4 regions of the Cohnella candida genome follow, and region 2 is predicted to be linked to each of the others. Evidence: riboswitches for the same ligand, from Rfam matches in the RefSeq annotation. Region 2 holds a riboswitch; each other region holds the start of a gene.

Region 1 (3,959 bases), 120 kb from region 2:
ATTTCGACCGCATTGAAAATCCGTAAGCGGTCAATGTGAATGACTTCTTGTGTTCAAGCGTGTAATCCGCCATGTGAGCGCTCCCTTTAGCCTTCTACTTTTTTCGCGCGAAGCCACATTTCGCCGTAGAATTCACCATTTCCCGCTGCCTTGACGAATGTTGAGTTACCGGGTCCCACATATTTGTAGTCGGTGATTTCTTGCAGCATGCCCCCGAAAACTTTGCCGGTGATTTCGTCGGCAAGGCGGTCTTTGTCAGCGCCTGTGCCAGGCACGACGATGTAGTCGCCGGCGAGGAAATCGAGAACGACCGCGCCTTCCGCGTCGAACTCGCCCATCACGCCGAAACCGCGCCAACCCTTACCGCCGATGACGTAGTTGATTTGATACTCTTGCCCGTCAGCGAGCGCGAGGAGTTCGGCAAGCTTGCCGTTTTCAGTGACTTCGGCTTTTTTCGCTGCCGTTTTTGCCGCATTGCCCGCCCAATCGTTGAAGTCTTCAAGCAAAACACCGTAAGCCGTCATTTTGTAGTTTTCCGTGATCGTTTTGATGGAGTAGTCAGACATCTTATTCTCTCCTTTGAGGTTTTATTTTACAAGATTGATTCTAAATTCCGAATGTATCAAAAAATGATACCTTTTATGAAAAATCAAAGCTACAATAAAAGCATGAAGAAAACAGAACGAGTAAACCTGATCATACGCTATATCAATAACCGCGCGCATTTCACGATTGCCGAGATCCAGCGGGAGTTCAAGATTTCCCGCGCGACGGCGATCCGCGACATTAACGAGATTCAGGAGATGGGTTTTCCGCTGACGACCGAACTGGGCCGCGGCGGCGGCTACTTCGTCATGCAAAATCAGTATCTGCCCTCCGTCCGATTTACGCCTGATGAACTGAGGGCGATTTTTATCAGCTTTATCGCGTCGAAAAATTCGCAGCTGCCTTATCTGCAAAATCGCCGTTCCATCACGGAAAAACTCATCGGCATCGCGCCGCAAACCCAGCAAGACGAGCTGATCGAGCTGAATCGTATCTTGCTTTTTGAAAATACGAATCCCGCCAATCCGAATCTCCTAGAGCTGGATGACGCGGCGCCTGCGGAATTGAACCAGCTGATATCGCTTGCCATGCGGGATAAACACTTGCGTTTGACTTATGAGCAGAGCCCCGGCTGGCCGCAGTTGATGGATGTTTATTTGCTGCATATTTTCAACTCTAACGCTCAGTGGCTGGTCGAGGTTTATGATTTGGATACGGATGAGTTTCGTTATTTGCCGGTTGAAATGCTGCGGGATTCGGCCATTGCCGAGAAAGAGATGAAGGGGTCCGAGCAAGAGATTTTGAGCAAAAAATTGCTTATCGCACGTAACGCCAATCTTGTCGTGAAGCTTGATGCGAGGGGGATTCAGCGTTTTAAACGTTTGCACCCGCCGGGAATCGTTTTGTCCTTTACCGGGATGTTCCAATCGAGCGGGATTTTCAATGTTCAGTTGGATGTGACGGATGAGGAGGCGCTGGCTTATTATGCGGACTGGCTTTTGTTTTTGGGGAAAGGGGTCGCGTTTGAACGGATTCCCGATGAGCTGCGAGTGATTTTGAATGAGCGTTTAGGGGTGCCGCCAACGTTATAAGACGTTTCACAAAGAAAAAACTACCGCCAGGACAGCGCCTGCGGTAGTTTTTCAGTTCGTGATTTTAAAAGGATCGAGGGCGAGAACCGGATCTCCGTTCACCGTAACCCAGTAATAGTAGTAGTTGTAAGAGAGGCCGGTCGGGTTGATCACGTTGTTGTAGAGCGATTGTTGCGTGTTAAACGTCAGGCTGCCCGTGTCTAACTTCGGAAGAGATAAAGGAAGATTGAGATTCACGTATTTATCGCTGGAAGAAGAATACGTTGCAGCGCCGGCCATTCCCGCAAACAGCATCTGGCAAGCCAGAAGGACTGTGCCGATCAGCAGCGTGCGTTTCATTTCGTTTCACCTCCGGTTGTTCGTAAAATAAAAAGCGCCTCTTTCGACAACTGGCTGCCATTCGTCTTCGACGGGAAGGCCCTGTAGTTTTGCGCCCTTATCTTTCGATAAGTTTGCCATTATCGGGAAGTGCTCAATTCTCTCAAAGGATTACCATTACTTGCTTGTTTACTATATCGATTTTTATCGAATAAGTCAATTCGATTACGTCAATTGATCTCCTAGCGATAAAAAGACTTTGACGATTTCCGGATGAAACATCGTACCGCTGCACCGCTCGATTTCTTGCAAAGCGGCCTCCCGCGGCCGTCCTTTCTGATAAACGCGGTCTATCGTCATCGCGTCATAGGCATCGACGATCGAGATGATGGCCGCCAGCTTGGAAATCTGATCCCCCTTCAATCCGTGGGGATAGCCTTTGCCGTCGAACCGCTCATGATGCTGCTCGACCACCTCTCCGACGATTCGCAAATCGGGCATGCCCGTTTCTTGAAGCATTTCTTTGCCGAATGTCGTGTGCAGCTTCATCTGCTCGTACTCGTCATCCGTTAACTTTTCGGGTTTGTTGAGAATGTGCTCCGGGATTTGCGTTTTGCCGATATCGTGAAGAAAGCCGGCCATATTGAGGATAAAGAGTTCATAGTGGGAGAGTCCCATTTTCTCTCCGACCAGCAAAGACAGCCGTTTGATCCGATCGCAGTGGTCGGAGGTGTAGCCGTCTTTTTCTTCGATTTTCACCGCTAGATCGAAATACTTCTGGACGGAACCGCTGTAATTATGAAAATAAGGGCGTGAAACGATATAGAGAAACTCGGTTTCCGTCGAAGCGATAAACAGGGCCATTTCGGTAACCATATGAGCGGTAATGGAGTCCCCTGGCCCGAGCACGACGTCTCCGTCCGACTTCTTCCAAACCAACTCTCCGGAGAGAATATGCGCGTGTTCCAGCGCCATCCAGCCTTCCTCTGGAGCGACCCAAACTTTGTACCCGGCCTCCAGTTTGTGGTGAATGATCTCCGTACCGTCGCCGGAAGCGACCAGGGATAGGACGGCGCCTTTGGTGGATACGCTCTCGATGAATTCGCCATTCCGAATGATGCTGATCCCCATGTCCCTCACATCCTCACGGTGACTTTTTTGTTTTCAGTATAACACTCGAAGGGCGTGGGAAGGGAGATAATACAGAAATCGGGAGCGAGCGTCAGCCGTTACCGACAGGTCGGCTGTCTGCGGACCACAGCCACTATTCAACCTGGTTAAAGGTTAACGCTTCAAAACAGCGGAGCAGGTGTAAAAAAGCCAGCCTCCATAATGGAGACTGGCTTGTCCGCTAACAGCATTTTAGAAAATGGCGTCGATGACCGGCTTGGTATGTCCGCCCGGATAAAACTGATACAGCAGGAAGTACACCGTCACTCCCGTAATCGCGGTGACGAACCAGATCGTCGCGGTGACGCGGCCCCATTTGCGGTGCTTTGCGAACTTCTGGCGGAAGGCCAGCGCGATCGTCGTGATGCCGAATACCGCCGCAACTGCCGCGAGTACGATATGGAACAGCAGGAAGACGAGATAGATCGGCTTCAAACTGTCCGGCCCGCCCCATTCCGTATTCCCTACGAAGATGGTACGGGACAAATAGATGATGAAGAAAATCAGAGCTGCCGCCGCTGCCGCAAGCATGACTTTCCGGTGCGCCTCTCTCTTCTTCCGCAAAATCAAGTTCCATCCGATCGCGACCAAAATCGCGCTTAGCGCAATGAACGACGTGCTGATCGCCGGCAAAACGTTGTACCAATCCATGAGGGAACCACCCGTCCAATCGACCGATTTTCTACGACTCCCATCATTGTACAACTCCGGCCAGCCGTCCACAACGCCAAGCGGCGAAGCGTCACATATTGTTGCTTTTTAGATCGCTCCCGCCGCGTCGTCCAGTCCGGGCTGGTCTTCCTTGTCCCGCTCTTGACGGTACCATCTCATGAA
Region 2 (3,959 bases):
TGATCCGTTTTTTATTGATGTGGTGGAGGGTGGCCTGGCAGTGCTTTTAAACCAGCATGCCCTCCGCTTTCCGGATCACTTCCGCAATCCGTCCCTCCAGCTCGTACATTTTCCGATGCTGCTCGACGATTTGCCGCGTGGCGGTATTCACGGAGCCGAGCAAGCCGGCGGACAGTTTGGCGTCGCGTTTGGAGAGGGACTGAGTGAAGCTTCTCCAAACCGTCGACTGGCTGTCTTTCGGGGCTTTCAGTGCGCTCTTCAAAGCTCGGATCTGCACTTGAAGAGGGGAGACCGCGGAAAGTTCGTCGCGGATCTTCTTCATTTTCGCGGACGTCGCCTTTCTGGCTTGCTGGTAAGCGGCGTCTTTGTTTTTGATTTCCTGGCGGGCGAGCTGGACGGGGATTTTGTAGGCATCGGACTGGGCTTGGAACAGGGCGGTCAGCGTCTTGTTCTTCACTTTCCGCGCGGCAGCCAGCTGTTGGTTGGCGCTGCGGTAGAGGTCGAACAGCTTCTGGTGCCTGCTCTTCGTCTGCTCGGCATCCGCTTTGAGCTTGGCGAGCTTGTCCGCGTCAATCTGCTGGATGCGTTTGCGCAGCGTCGTCAGCTTCTCTTCGCTGCGGTAATGGAGATCGGAAACCTTCTGCTCCCATTCCAGAGCGGACTGTTTTAACGCCACGTAATCCAAGTGCTGCTGCTTCAGTTTGGGTCCCCAAGTATCGTCAGCCGCGGCAAGCGTCCGTTCGTACTCCTTCTTCTGGGAGTCGGTGAAATCCGGTGAAGCGGCCCAAGCGGGAGGGGCGGCTAAGGCAGTCGCCAAAATCAAAAGGAACGATGACCAAATCCAGGCTTTCGTGATGAGCGGCTTGACGTTCATAAGCGAAGGTCTCCTTTCGCGCGCCCGGAAAACGAAAAAACACCCGCAAGCGAGGCTGTTGAGCCTGGCTTACGGGTGCTTCCCGGTGCGCGTTCATTGATTTTCGTCCACTATAACCCGCTGGAGTCGGTCGTGTCAAGAGAACAGCGGAACGTTTGTTCGTTTGATGCGAGTGGTGGGCGTCCGGATTAACACATAAGTAAACGTGGTTTACTTAAGTGGGTGGATGGTGGGAGTGCGAGAGGGTTTAAGTAAATGTGATTTACTTAATTCGGCGGATGTTGGGAGTGCGAGAGGGTTTAAGTATACGTATTTTACTTATTTCAGCGGGAACACGATGCGACGAGCAAATTAGTCTCTGTGGGAGACTATTTCAGCGGGAACATGGTGCAGCATGCAAAATAGTCTCTGTGGCGCGTTATTTCAGCGGGAACATGGTGAAGCGAGCAAAATAGTCTCTGTGGCGCGTTATTTCGGTGGGAACATGGTGCAGAGAGCAAAATAGTCTCTGTGGGAGACTATTTCGGCGCAATCACGGCGCAACGATGCGATAGTTCCCTAGTCCGGGTGGGGAGGGGGCTGGAGTCACAGATAAACATAAACTTTCTAGAATTCAATATTTTGTGAATTCTATAAGTTATCGGATGAAAACTGCGCATCAATACCCAACAAGCAAGCATCATACTAGGTCCAAATGCGCTTTTTCAGGACGACAGGCCTACTCCAAATACGCTGGCAATCCCTGTCGTTATACATATCGAAATGTTCAGAAAATTGATATTTACGTCGGATTTCAGGAAGATTATGTATCGGGCTATGATGAAATCACATCGAACCGGTGAGCCGAACTCAAAGCTCCTCCGGGTCTCGATAAAGGCAAACCCCGCGAAAGCGGGCGACGCAAAGCTACAGGGGCTAAGGACGCGATGAAGGCGCGTTACGCCAGCCAGCTGCCGAAAGATCCGGGGAGCTCTCTTTATTTTAGGGAACCCCCCTTTCGGGAAAAGGCGGGTTATTTTTCGTGGGATTGGAGGTGCGAGAACCGCATGATGCTGGTCATCCGGGAGACCGGACGGCAGCTGGGCTTGCGGATCGAAAAAGCGGACACGTTTTTCCGAAGGTTTCGCGGGTTGATGCTGACGCCGTCTCTGTCGGAAGGATCCGGCCTTCATATTCAGCCCTGCAGGGCGGTCCATTCTTTCTTCATGAAATATCCGGTGGACGTGCTGCACCTGGATGCCGAGGGCAAGATCGTCGGAATGGAGCATGGCCTTAAGCCGGGCAACATCGGGATTTCCTTCCGGAAAACCCGCTCGGTCGTCGAATTGCCGGCGGGTACGCTGACCCGTGAAGAAGTCCAGTTGGGACATACCGCCATATTCGAAGAACTTAGCGATTTATCCATTACTTAACCCCATTAAACGAGGAGGAAACAAAATGATGAAAAAACTGATGGGATTGCTGAAGCAAGAGGAAGGACAAGGCATGACGGAATACGGTCTCGTGCTCGGCCTGATCGCGGTGGCGGTCGTCGCCGCTCTGATTCTGCTGCGTGACCATATCATCGCGCTGTTCAACAACGCGGAAACCACGGTCAACAACGGCGTGACGCGTATGGGAACGACCCCGTCCCCGGCGCCGTAACGGATCCGATAAGCGGTCGGAAGGCCATACGTGACTTCGCGTATGGCCTTCTTTTATCCGCCGGAACGACATTTTCCGAGGAGGACCGGACGTGTGGACGAATGCCGTATTGCTGTCGGCTGCCGCGATCTGCGTGGCGACCGACTTGAAAAACCGGAAAATTTACAACGCCGTCATTTTCCCATCGCTTGCCGCCGCGCTGCTCATTCACGCTTGCCAGCGGGGCTGGAGCGGTTTGGCTGAAGGCTTGCTCGGCTTCCTCGTCGGCCTGGGCATTTTGCTAATCCCCTATCTCATGGGCGGAATGGGCGCGGGCGACGTTAAAATGCTGGCGCTGGTCGGAATGTTGAAGGGAATGGCCTTCGTGCTCGAATCCGCCGTCTACATGGCGCTGATTGGCGCCGTGATCGCGATCGGGGTTTGGTTGTTACACGAAGGACTGCGCGCGCGCATGCAGTATCTGGGTTTCGTTTGTTTTTGCCTTCGGATGAAGGTGTTCCCGGTTATGAGAGGCGGTGACGGGACCGCCGGATCCATCACTTACCCGTACGGAGTCGCCATCGCGGGCGGTGCGGTCCTCTGCCTGGCGCTGAAAGGATGGGGGGCGGCATGATCAAGGAACAGAAGGGACAGTCGCTCGTGGAATTCGCCCTGATGCTTCCGCTGCTGCTGCTCTTGATTTGCGGAATCGTCGATCTCGGACGGCTGCTGTTCGCGTACGTCAGTTTGAACATGACGGCGCAGGAGACGGTGCGGCTCGGCGGACTGGGGAAAGGCGACGCGGACATCGCGGCCTACGCGAAGAACCACGTCAGGGTGGGCAGCTCCTCTACGTTGAAAGTGACCATTACGCCGCAGGAATCAACCCGCAAGTCGGGCCAGGATGTAAAGGTCACCCTGACGTACTCGCTGCCGCTCATTACGCCGCTCCTCACGGAAATCATCCCGGCCCCGGTTCTTTCGGCGGACTCCACGATTCGGGTGGAATAGGAGGAGAACCATGTTACGATCCGCGTTGAACAGACTGAGGGACGAGCGAGGCAGCACGGCGGTGCTGGTCGGGCTGTCGTTCCTGCTCCTGCTGACGGCCACGGGTCTTGTCATTGACGGGGGCACGATGTATGCGGCCAAGAGCCACCTTCAGAAAACGGCGAACGCCGCCGTACTGTCAGGGGCGCAAGAACTCACCGGGCAGGAAGCGAACGTGCGGGCGGTCATCGGCGATATTCTGCAGCGGCACGGGGAGTCGTCCAGCTTGACGGGAACGGACGTGCAGATGAAATCGACCGTCCGCATCACCCTTCGAAAGCAAGTCCCCTTAAGTTTCAGCAAGCTGCTCGGCAAAGAAACGGCGACGGTCGAAGTGAAAGCGGCCGCGCAAATTCTTCCGATGGGAGCCGCGGAAGGCGTCGCGCCGCTCGGCATCGACGAATCGATCCCG
Region 3 (3,959 bases), 2.6 Mb from region 2:
GCGATGAGTGCGGATCCGGAGATGCTGGCCGCGGAAATCCGCAAGCATATCCCGGACTTTCGGCTGCATTACCGCGTGGATCCGCTTAAGCAGAGAATCGCCGAGAGCTGGCCGGATTCGCTGGATACGACGGCGGCGGAAAACGAGTGGGGCTTCCGTCCCCGCTTCACGCTGGAAAAGATGACGGAGGAAATGCTGGCTTTTGCGGGGGGACGCAACCCGCCGGAAGACGGTCCGCGCGGGAACTCGCCGTAATGCGCGGAACCGCACCTTTATTTTTTGCGCGGTCGCGCCATTACTTTTTCGGTTACAAACGGCCTATTGTCTCTTATCATAAGAAGTAATCCAAGCCAAGGCACCCAGCCCGCATGACAGTCATCTCAGAACCGGGTCCTTGGCTTGGTCTTTTTTTGTTGAGTCAGGAAAGCCAGGGAGTTTCGTCTTTCTTCTTGCGCTCCGTTTTATGCTTCTTGATCAGCTTCGGCAAATGCTTGATCCCCCGGATCATCTTCCCCTGGCACATGGGACACGCCGGCGCATCGGAAGCCGCCAGCTCGTCGCGGACCCATACTTTGCATTCCGGGTTCACGCATCTCCATATCGGCACGGGCGCCGTATCGGGCTTCGGCGTTTCGGAATCCACGTGTGACCACCTCCACCGAAGTAAATTTCCCCGAGCGTCGGGTTCCTAAACGGCGCAGCACGAATCGAAAATTGTAAAAACGAAGCGGACTTTGATACACTGGAGTCAGCTTTTTTTCAGTTGAGGATCGATGCGGGGGAGTGCGGGGAATGAGAAAATTATGGATCGCGGCGGGAGCGGTCGTCCTGTTCGGTTTTGCGGCCGGTTGCGGAGCATCGGACGGCCAGCCTGCGGCGCAGACCGCCGCCTCTTCCCAGACAGCGGTTTCGACGCCGGCGGTTTCCGTACCTTCGGCTCCTTCCGCAACGGCGTCTGAGCAGACGTCCCGATCGAAGCCGCCCTCTCCCTCGCGATTGGAAAAGGTGAAATTCCACAGCAAAGCGTTAAACGCGGACAAGCGTCTGCAGATTTACTTACCGCCGGGCTACGACGCCAGCCGCCGTTATCCCGTTCTCTATTTGCTTCACGGATATTTCGGAACCGAGTCCGCCTGGATGCCGGAGATGCAGACGGATAAAGCGGCCGACCGTTTGATAGAGGACGGCAGCATCGAGCCGCTGATCATCGTCGCTCCGGAAATGGACAACAGCTACGGTCTCAATTCTTCCGACGCCTATCGGCTGGAGACTCCGAAGGATCCGGTGCATTCCCGTTACTATGGGCGCTACGAAGATTATATGGTACATGACGTCATCGGCTACGTGGATTCGCATTACAGCACCGAAGCCAGTAAGAAAAGCCGTTATATCGGCGGCTATTCCATGGGCGGGTTCGCGAGCTTGCATATCGCTTTCCGGCATCCCGATCTCTTCTCCAAAGTCGGCGGCCACAGCCCGGCGCTGTGGACGGATTGGTCGAGCGTGCCGCGGATGAAATCGTGGCTGTATCCGACCGCGGCGGAACGGAAGCGCAGAGATCCGGTCCAGCTCGCCCGCACGGCGGATCTCTCCGGGATGTCCGTCTATCTCGACTGCGGGGATAAAGACGACTACAAACTGTACGTCGGCACGTCCCAGCTGTACGACGCATTGCAAGCCCGCGGAATTCCGTCGGAGTACCACTTGGGCAGCGGCAACCACAGCCGGACGTATTGGAAAAGCCATATCGAGGATTACCTGCGCTTCTATGCCGGAATCCCATCGTAAGGAGAAGGGCAGGAGATCCGCGTGCTGACGGAAATGGATAAACGCACCTTCGACGCCCTGGATGACGATACGCTGGTGACGGCATGCGTGCGTACGGTCATCGCGGCGTACAAGGAATCGGGAACGCCGGGAGAGAACTTCCATGCGGGTCTCTTCGAGCGGCTCACCCCAGGCCAGCAAGCCCTGTTCTGGTTCCGGGTCTATTACGATCACGTAATCGTGTCCGCCGACGACTTCCGCTGGTGGACCTGCTATTTTCTCCCGCAGGCGCGCATCTGGGCGAATATCCGGCATTCCCTTCGGTTTTTCGGCGACGAAGCTCTCGTCCTCTTGCTGGAAGAGCTGGAAAGATCGCTGAGGAAGAGGGCGGCCGGTCAAGAGGAAGAAAACGGGGAGAACGATCTCGATCCGGGCGAGCTGTATTCGGACCCGGCATTACAGCCTATTTTCTCGCATGCTTTCGAGCGGTTCCGGGAGCTGGCACCCGATGTATCTCGTCGGATTGCCGGATTCATCCGGACGAAGCCCGTACATTTTGTTCGATTCGTACGCGGGTAGCGTTTCATTCATCAAGCGGACGGGTAATAATGAACGCCGGAACGATACGTGATTCACGAACCACGATACGCGAACCATCCGAAGCGAAAAGGCAAACTTGCTGAAAAGCGAGGACGCAAAACCTCGGGCCTAAGGAAACGATGGAGTTTCTAAGGCGGCCGGGTTACCGAAAGAGGTGGGCTTTGCCATGTCCATTCCTTTCGGGATGGACTTTTTTTGCGCTTCGGAGCGGTGAGACAAGGGGAAATTCCAATGGAATACGGTTATGAAGGAATCACGACGGAATACCATCTCCTTCGAGACGCAGTGCAATGCTTTTTCCAGACGCTAAGGGAAATCATACCTGCCAATACGTTTTTCGTCGCTGCAACCCAGGAGAGCGCCTACGTGCTGATCAGCGTTTACAATGCATCCGAAACCCTCGTCAAAGAAGGGGACACGCTTGCCCTTCCGGTTACGGGAAAACTCGGCGCTTGCAGCTTCCTGGGCATTCCGATCGTCCTTCGGGACGGCAGGACATTCGGCCAGTTTTGCGCCTTGGACCGGAAGCACGCTTTCACCCGAGAGGATGCGAGATTGCTTGAGAGAATGGCCGAATTGGTCAGCCGCTTGATCGAGGTGGAGGAAAACGCGATTTTCGACGATTTGACGGGCGTGTACCGCAGGAAGTACATGGAGGGTTTGTTCTACCACTTACCGACGAATGCGAAGAAAGCGATCGTTTTTCTGGATCTGGACGATTTCAAAAGCATCAACGATACCTACGGCCACGAGATCGGGGACGAGGTGCTGCGAAAAATCGGCGCCATCCTGAAGGAAATCGCCGTCGTCCATCAATCGGCAGCCTGCCGATATGCAGGAGACGAATTCGTCATCCTCCTTCCGGACGCCGGAGAAGAAACGGTGCTTGAGGCGGTGGACCATCTCATGGACCGCTTGTCGCGCCCGCTGCCGATCGGGGAGATGGCTTTGACGGTCTCGGCTTCCGTCGGAATCTGCCTCGAGGCTAGGACTTTGCAGGAATACATCCAAAGAGCCGATTCCGCGATGTACCAGATCAAACGGGAGAATAAGCACGGCGTGCGCATATACGCCGGTTGAAACGGCTCGGCGCCGCTTCCATGGGGAAGCGGCGCTTTTTTTTATAGTCTTTTAAGACTAGCCTCATTGTCACATCTTGTCGGTCCATATACAATGAGAGAGACAAGATATGGAAGCGGGGTTTGCCCTTGAAGCGCATTCTCATCACCGACGATTCTCCCATCATGCGCAGAAACCTGAATGCGATTCTCTCGAAGGCGGGCTATGAAATCGCAGCGGAAGCGGCCAATGGGGAAGAAGCCGTTCACGCCTACCGTAAACACCGTCCCGACCTCGTGACGATGGACATTACGATGCCTGTCATGGATGGACTCGAGACCGTCAAAAGGCTGATGAAGGAAGATCCGGATGCCCGGATTATCGTCATCAGCGCATTCGACCAGAGAAACATGCTGTTCCAAGCAATGGAGAACGGCGCGAAAACTTATTTGATCAAACCGATCACGGCAGACAAGCTGCTGGCGGCCGTTCGCCAGCAGCTTGAACCGTTATCCCGGGAGGATGGCGGCGCC
Region 4 (3,959 bases), 710 kb from region 2:
AAGCGCCGGATTCGCCGTAAGCGCCGCGCGCAGCTTCGCTTCGCGCGCGGCAGGGGTCGCCGTCCGCCGGGCGGCGGCCAAGTCCCGGGCGGCGGCATGGCCATGCCAAGCCGCCCACAGGCCCCACGCCGACGCGCCCAGCAGCAGCGCGGCGGCTACTCCGCCGGCGGCCCGCCATCGGCGTGCGTCGGGCCGACCGGCTTCCGCGTTCGCGGAGAACAGCGCAAACCACGCGAGCAGCAGCAGCCAGATCCAGGCGTAGGAAAAATCGAAATCCACGGCCGCATGCAGCAAAAGAACCGCGGCGGGAGCCAGCGCCTCGCGCCGCGTTTTCCACACCCGGCGAATCCAAACGACGAGCATTACCGCGAGAGCGGCCAACCCTAGCAACCCCGTATCCAGCAGCATATCGAGATACCCGCTGTGCACTTCGCTGCCGACGTAAGGCTGGGATTGATAGTAACCGAACAAAGATCGCCAGCTGTCGCCTCCGAAGCCAAGCCAAGGCGAATCCAGGAACATGCGCCAACCGTCCCGGTAGAAGAGCAGGCGCGAAGCGGCGGTGCCGAACTCTCCGCCGGACAGGCGGCTGCCGTTCCCCATGCTCCCCATCCACGCATAAGCAGCCGCACCTAATGCCAACGCCAAAACCGTCACACCCGCCCACAGAATAACTGTCGGCCAGCCTTCCCCTTTTCCCCGCCGTGAAGTCCACAGCCACAAGCCATACAGAGCGCCGGCTCCGGCAACGAGTACACCTGCCGTCAACCAGCCCCAAGAGCCGCCGGCGGCGACGGCGCGAAGCGCACCGCCCGCGGCCGCGCAGCCGCCAAGCAGCGTCCAACACGCGACGAGCAGCAGTTTTCCCCTCTCCCTGCGCCCGTCCGCGAAAACCAGCGCCAGCACGAATCCGGCCAGCAGAGCGGCAATCGCTCCCCTGGATTCGGTTAACGCGATCGCCCCCGCATAGGGAATGGCGGACAAGCTCGCCGCGATCGCCCTCAGCTTGCCGGCCCCCGCCCATCCCTGCCATTGCCGCAGCAAGAAGAAAGCCAAAACCGCGGCGTACGCGTTAGAATACTGCAGGAATCCGGCCAGACGAACGCCGGTCGCGGACAATTCGGGGTCGTCGAATCGGAGCACGATCTCGGGAAAAGACAGCCATCCGAACCAACCCAGCCAGCCTCCGACGAGCAGGAACAAACCTATTGCCTGAATGGCCGCTTCTCCCCATCCCCGATGACCGGGCTTCTTCCCCCACAAGGACAACAAAGTCAGCCAGCCGGCAAACGCCGTCCACCGAAGCATCGAATCTACCGTTCCGGAGTAGGAAGCGGGACCCATCAGCAGGGTGATGCCGTAACAAGCAGCCACGCCCAGCGGAAACAAAGCCGCGGCAGGCAAGGATTCCTTACGGCCCCACACAACCCATGGCAATCCCGCCAGCACGGCGGCGAATACGAGGAGCTCGGCCGAATACGCGTCATCGTCGTAAAACAGCCCAAATCGCCAGGCCGACCACCCGAGCAATCCCGCCAACACCGCCGCAGCGGCGAAATGACCGAACTTTCTCACGATCCTGAATCCTCCGAATCTACGCATGCCGTAAACACGAAAAACGACAGGTCCAGTATGAAGGACCTGCCGGAATTGAGCAATATGGACGACCTTAACCGATCAAGCTTTTTTGAAAACGGCGGTATGCTTCTTGTTCTCGTTCTCTTTGCGGGTGCGGACGTTCCGCTCCACCTGCTGGCGAAGGATCAACGCGCGCAGGGGACGCAGCATATCGGGCTCCAGCAGCTTCATTTTCGCGCCGCACATCAAGCCTTCTTCCTGGCGATCCCTTCTCACGATTTCCAGCTCGCAATTGAACTCGAAGCCGAGACCGACGGTCGCTTTCATTGTGGCTTCCTTCGTAAACGCCGGCAGGTCCGGCGCCTCGAATGCGATGCCGGATACGCTGATATTCCGCAGGGTCACTTCGACCGGATTGCCTTCCTTATCCAAAACGTCGACGAGCTGCACGCTGCCGCTGACTTCAACGCGGGGATGCTCGCGCTTCTCCTCGAATTTCTTATGCACCTCGGGAGGCTGGATGAGCGCGATCGCGCCTTCGTATTTCGCGAAAATGGTAGACGGAAACGTCTGGATGCCCGCCGGCGTGTAAATCGTCAGTTTGACTTTCTCGCCCAGCTCGAATGATTCGAACTCGCTGAGCTCCACCTCGAACAACTCGCCTTCGACGTGCGTCATCAGGCCGGTCGTTACGAAATTTTGCGATTCCACCACCGTCCGGCAATGCAGCAGGACATTCAGCGGAAGCAGATCCCCGTTCGCGCTCGCCAGGCCGGCCTGCGAGCTCCAACCGTTTCTCATGCCAGCGACCACCTTTCCCTATCTCACTTTGTCTATGTAAAATAAAAAGGCGGCTCCCGATCGGAAGCAGCCTGTTCGCCAAAATCCCTATGTACGGTGTACGGGACGATTCGGCAGCCAGGCTGTCGTAGTTCGACGAGCGAACGTTAGACCCTGTAGCTTTGCGTCCTTGCCTTTCGGCAAGTTTGCCAATTATCGACGTCTCAAGTCTGTCATATTGATTCTATATTACCACATGCATGTCTATTTGCGTAAGACTTTTTTCCCGGTTTCTTTATGCTTTCAGCCGCTGCTGGACAACTTCCTTGCGACGGTGCTTGTCGGCATACATGCCTCGGTCGGCCGCTTGCACGAGCTCGTCGAGCACCCTTCCGTCATCCGGGTAGACCGCCGTTCCGACCGATACCGACAAAGGCCGGTTCCATTGCGCCGAAATGCCTGCGATCTGCTCCGAGATCGCCCGGTTCAGCGCCTCGAGCGCCGAACGGTCGCCGTACGGGCATAGAAGCAGGAATTCGTCGCCGCCCCAACGTCCCACGATCTCGCCGTGACGGGATGCGTTCATCAGTCCGCACGCGAGTTTGCGGAGCAATTCGTCGCCCTTCGCGTGTCCGAGCGTGTCGTTGACGGCCTTGAAATCGTTCACGTCGACGAGCAGCACCGACATCCGCTTGCGTCTGCGGTCCGCCTGCGCGACGAGCCTCGGGTAACCGGTCTGCAGGAACCGGCGCGTACAGGCGCCGGTCAGCGTGTCGCGCTCCGCCCAACCTCTCAGCTTGTCGTATTGGACGCCGAAAAAACAACCGAGAGGCACCGTGATCGCAAGGAAAGCAAGCCCGATCCACGCCGCGGTAACCGCCTGATCCGGGCCGCTTCCCCAAGCGAGATGCACGGCCGTAACGGCCGCGCTGAACGCGATCGACAACCCGATCCCCAGCGATAGTCCCAAACGTCTCATCCCGACACCTCCGACACGACGAACTGAACTTCGTTAATGGGCCAGTACGACCCGGTTTCTTCCACCGTTTTTCGCTTTATACAGCGCGGAGTCCGCGCGGGCAAACACTTCCCGCAAATATTCCTTGGGATCTTCGAAGCGGATATCGTCTCCGTCCTCCGTCACGATGCCCATGCTGATGGTGATCTTGACGTTCTCGGAGCCGGCCGCCACTTCGTTATGGTTAATGGCGTACATGATCCGTTCCGCCAGCAGCTCCGCCTGCTCCCGTCCCGTATGCGGCAGGTAAATCGTGAATTCCTCGCCTCCGTACCGGGCGAGAATATCGGTTCTCCGGAGCTTGTCCCGCACGATTTCGGCGGTGCTCTTGATGACTTCGTCCCCGACCAGATGGCCGTGGCGGTCGTTGATCTGCTTGAAATGGTCGATATCGAACAGAAACACGGAGAACGGAATCCGGTAACGCATGTTCAGCAGCACTTCGTGCTCCAGCTGCTGCATGAGGTACCGCCGGTTGTAACAGCCGGTCAGGCCGTCGGTAATGGCCATCTGCTCGAGCTTCTGGTTGACCCGGAACAGCTCTTCCTGGATCGTGACCAGCTCGAGGTTCCTTTCGTGCAGC

The links. A riboswitch is a leader RNA that binds a small molecule or an ion and turns the genes downstream of it on or off. The one in region 2 is predicted to bind cyclic di-GMP.
Region 1: linked by a shared signal. The riboswitch ahead of EAV92_RS22635 (hypothetical protein) and the one ahead of EAV92_RS22050 (DUF192 domain-containing protein) in region 2 are both predicted to bind cyclic di-GMP.
Region 3: linked by a shared signal. The riboswitch ahead of EAV92_RS10450 (sensor domain-containing diguanylate cyclase) and the one ahead of EAV92_RS22050 (DUF192 domain-containing protein) in region 2 are both predicted to bind cyclic di-GMP.
Region 4: linked by a shared signal. The riboswitch ahead of EAV92_RS00770 (PilZ domain-containing protein) and the one ahead of EAV92_RS22050 (DUF192 domain-containing protein) in region 2 are both predicted to bind cyclic di-GMP.

What each region holds. Positions count from the first base shown of each region.
Region 1 covers NZ_CP033433.1:4,880,704-4,884,662, reverse strand. The annotation lists gene EAV92_RS22650 (GyrI-like domain-containing protein) at 1-73, opposite strand, end outside; gene EAV92_RS22645 (hypothetical protein) at 87-566, opposite strand; gene EAV92_RS22640 (helix-turn-helix transcriptional regulator) at 642-1,637, shown strand; gene EAV92_RS22635 (hypothetical protein) at 1,689-1,976, opposite strand; cyclic di-GMP riboswitch class I at 2,019-2,104, opposite strand; gene EAV92_RS22630 (HD-GYP domain-containing protein) at 2,181-3,086, opposite strand; gene EAV92_RS22625 (DUF420 domain-containing protein) at 3,318-3,776, opposite strand; gene ctaG (cytochrome c oxidase assembly factor CtaG) at 3,885-3,959, opposite strand, start outside.
Region 2 covers NZ_CP033433.1:4,764,520-4,768,478, forward strand. The annotation lists gene EAV92_RS22045 (hypothetical protein) at 47-874, opposite strand; cyclic di-GMP riboswitch class I at 1,740-1,832, shown strand; gene EAV92_RS22050 (DUF192 domain-containing protein) at 1,921-2,286, shown strand; gene EAV92_RS22055 (Flp family type IVb pilin) at 2,312-2,518, shown strand; gene EAV92_RS22060 (A24 family peptidase) at 2,610-3,131, shown strand; gene EAV92_RS22065 (TadE/TadG family type IV pilus assembly protein) at 3,128-3,508, shown strand; gene EAV92_RS22070 (pilus assembly protein TadG-related protein) at 3,519-3,959, shown strand, end outside.
Region 3 covers NZ_CP033433.1:2,200,070-2,204,028, reverse strand. The annotation lists gene EAV92_RS10470 (NAD-dependent epimerase/dehydratase family protein) at 1-255, shown strand, start outside; gene EAV92_RS10465 (cold-inducible protein YdjO-related protein) at 419-643, opposite strand; gene EAV92_RS10460 (alpha/beta hydrolase) at 793-1,788, shown strand; gene EAV92_RS10455 (hypothetical protein) at 1,810-2,346, shown strand; cyclic di-GMP riboswitch class I at 2,427-2,517, shown strand; gene EAV92_RS10450 (sensor domain-containing diguanylate cyclase) at 2,599-3,447, shown strand; gene EAV92_RS10445 (response regulator) at 3,576-3,959, shown strand, end outside.
Region 4 covers NZ_CP033433.1:184,021-187,979, reverse strand. The annotation lists gene EAV92_RS00775 (O-antigen ligase family protein) at 1-1,575, opposite strand, end outside; gene EAV92_RS00770 (PilZ domain-containing protein) at 1,678-2,379, opposite strand; cyclic di-GMP riboswitch class I at 2,489-2,579, opposite strand; gene EAV92_RS00765 (GGDEF domain-containing protein) at 2,654-3,337, opposite strand; gene EAV92_RS00760 (histidine kinase N-terminal 7TM domain-containing diguanylate cyclase) at 3,371-3,959, opposite strand, start outside.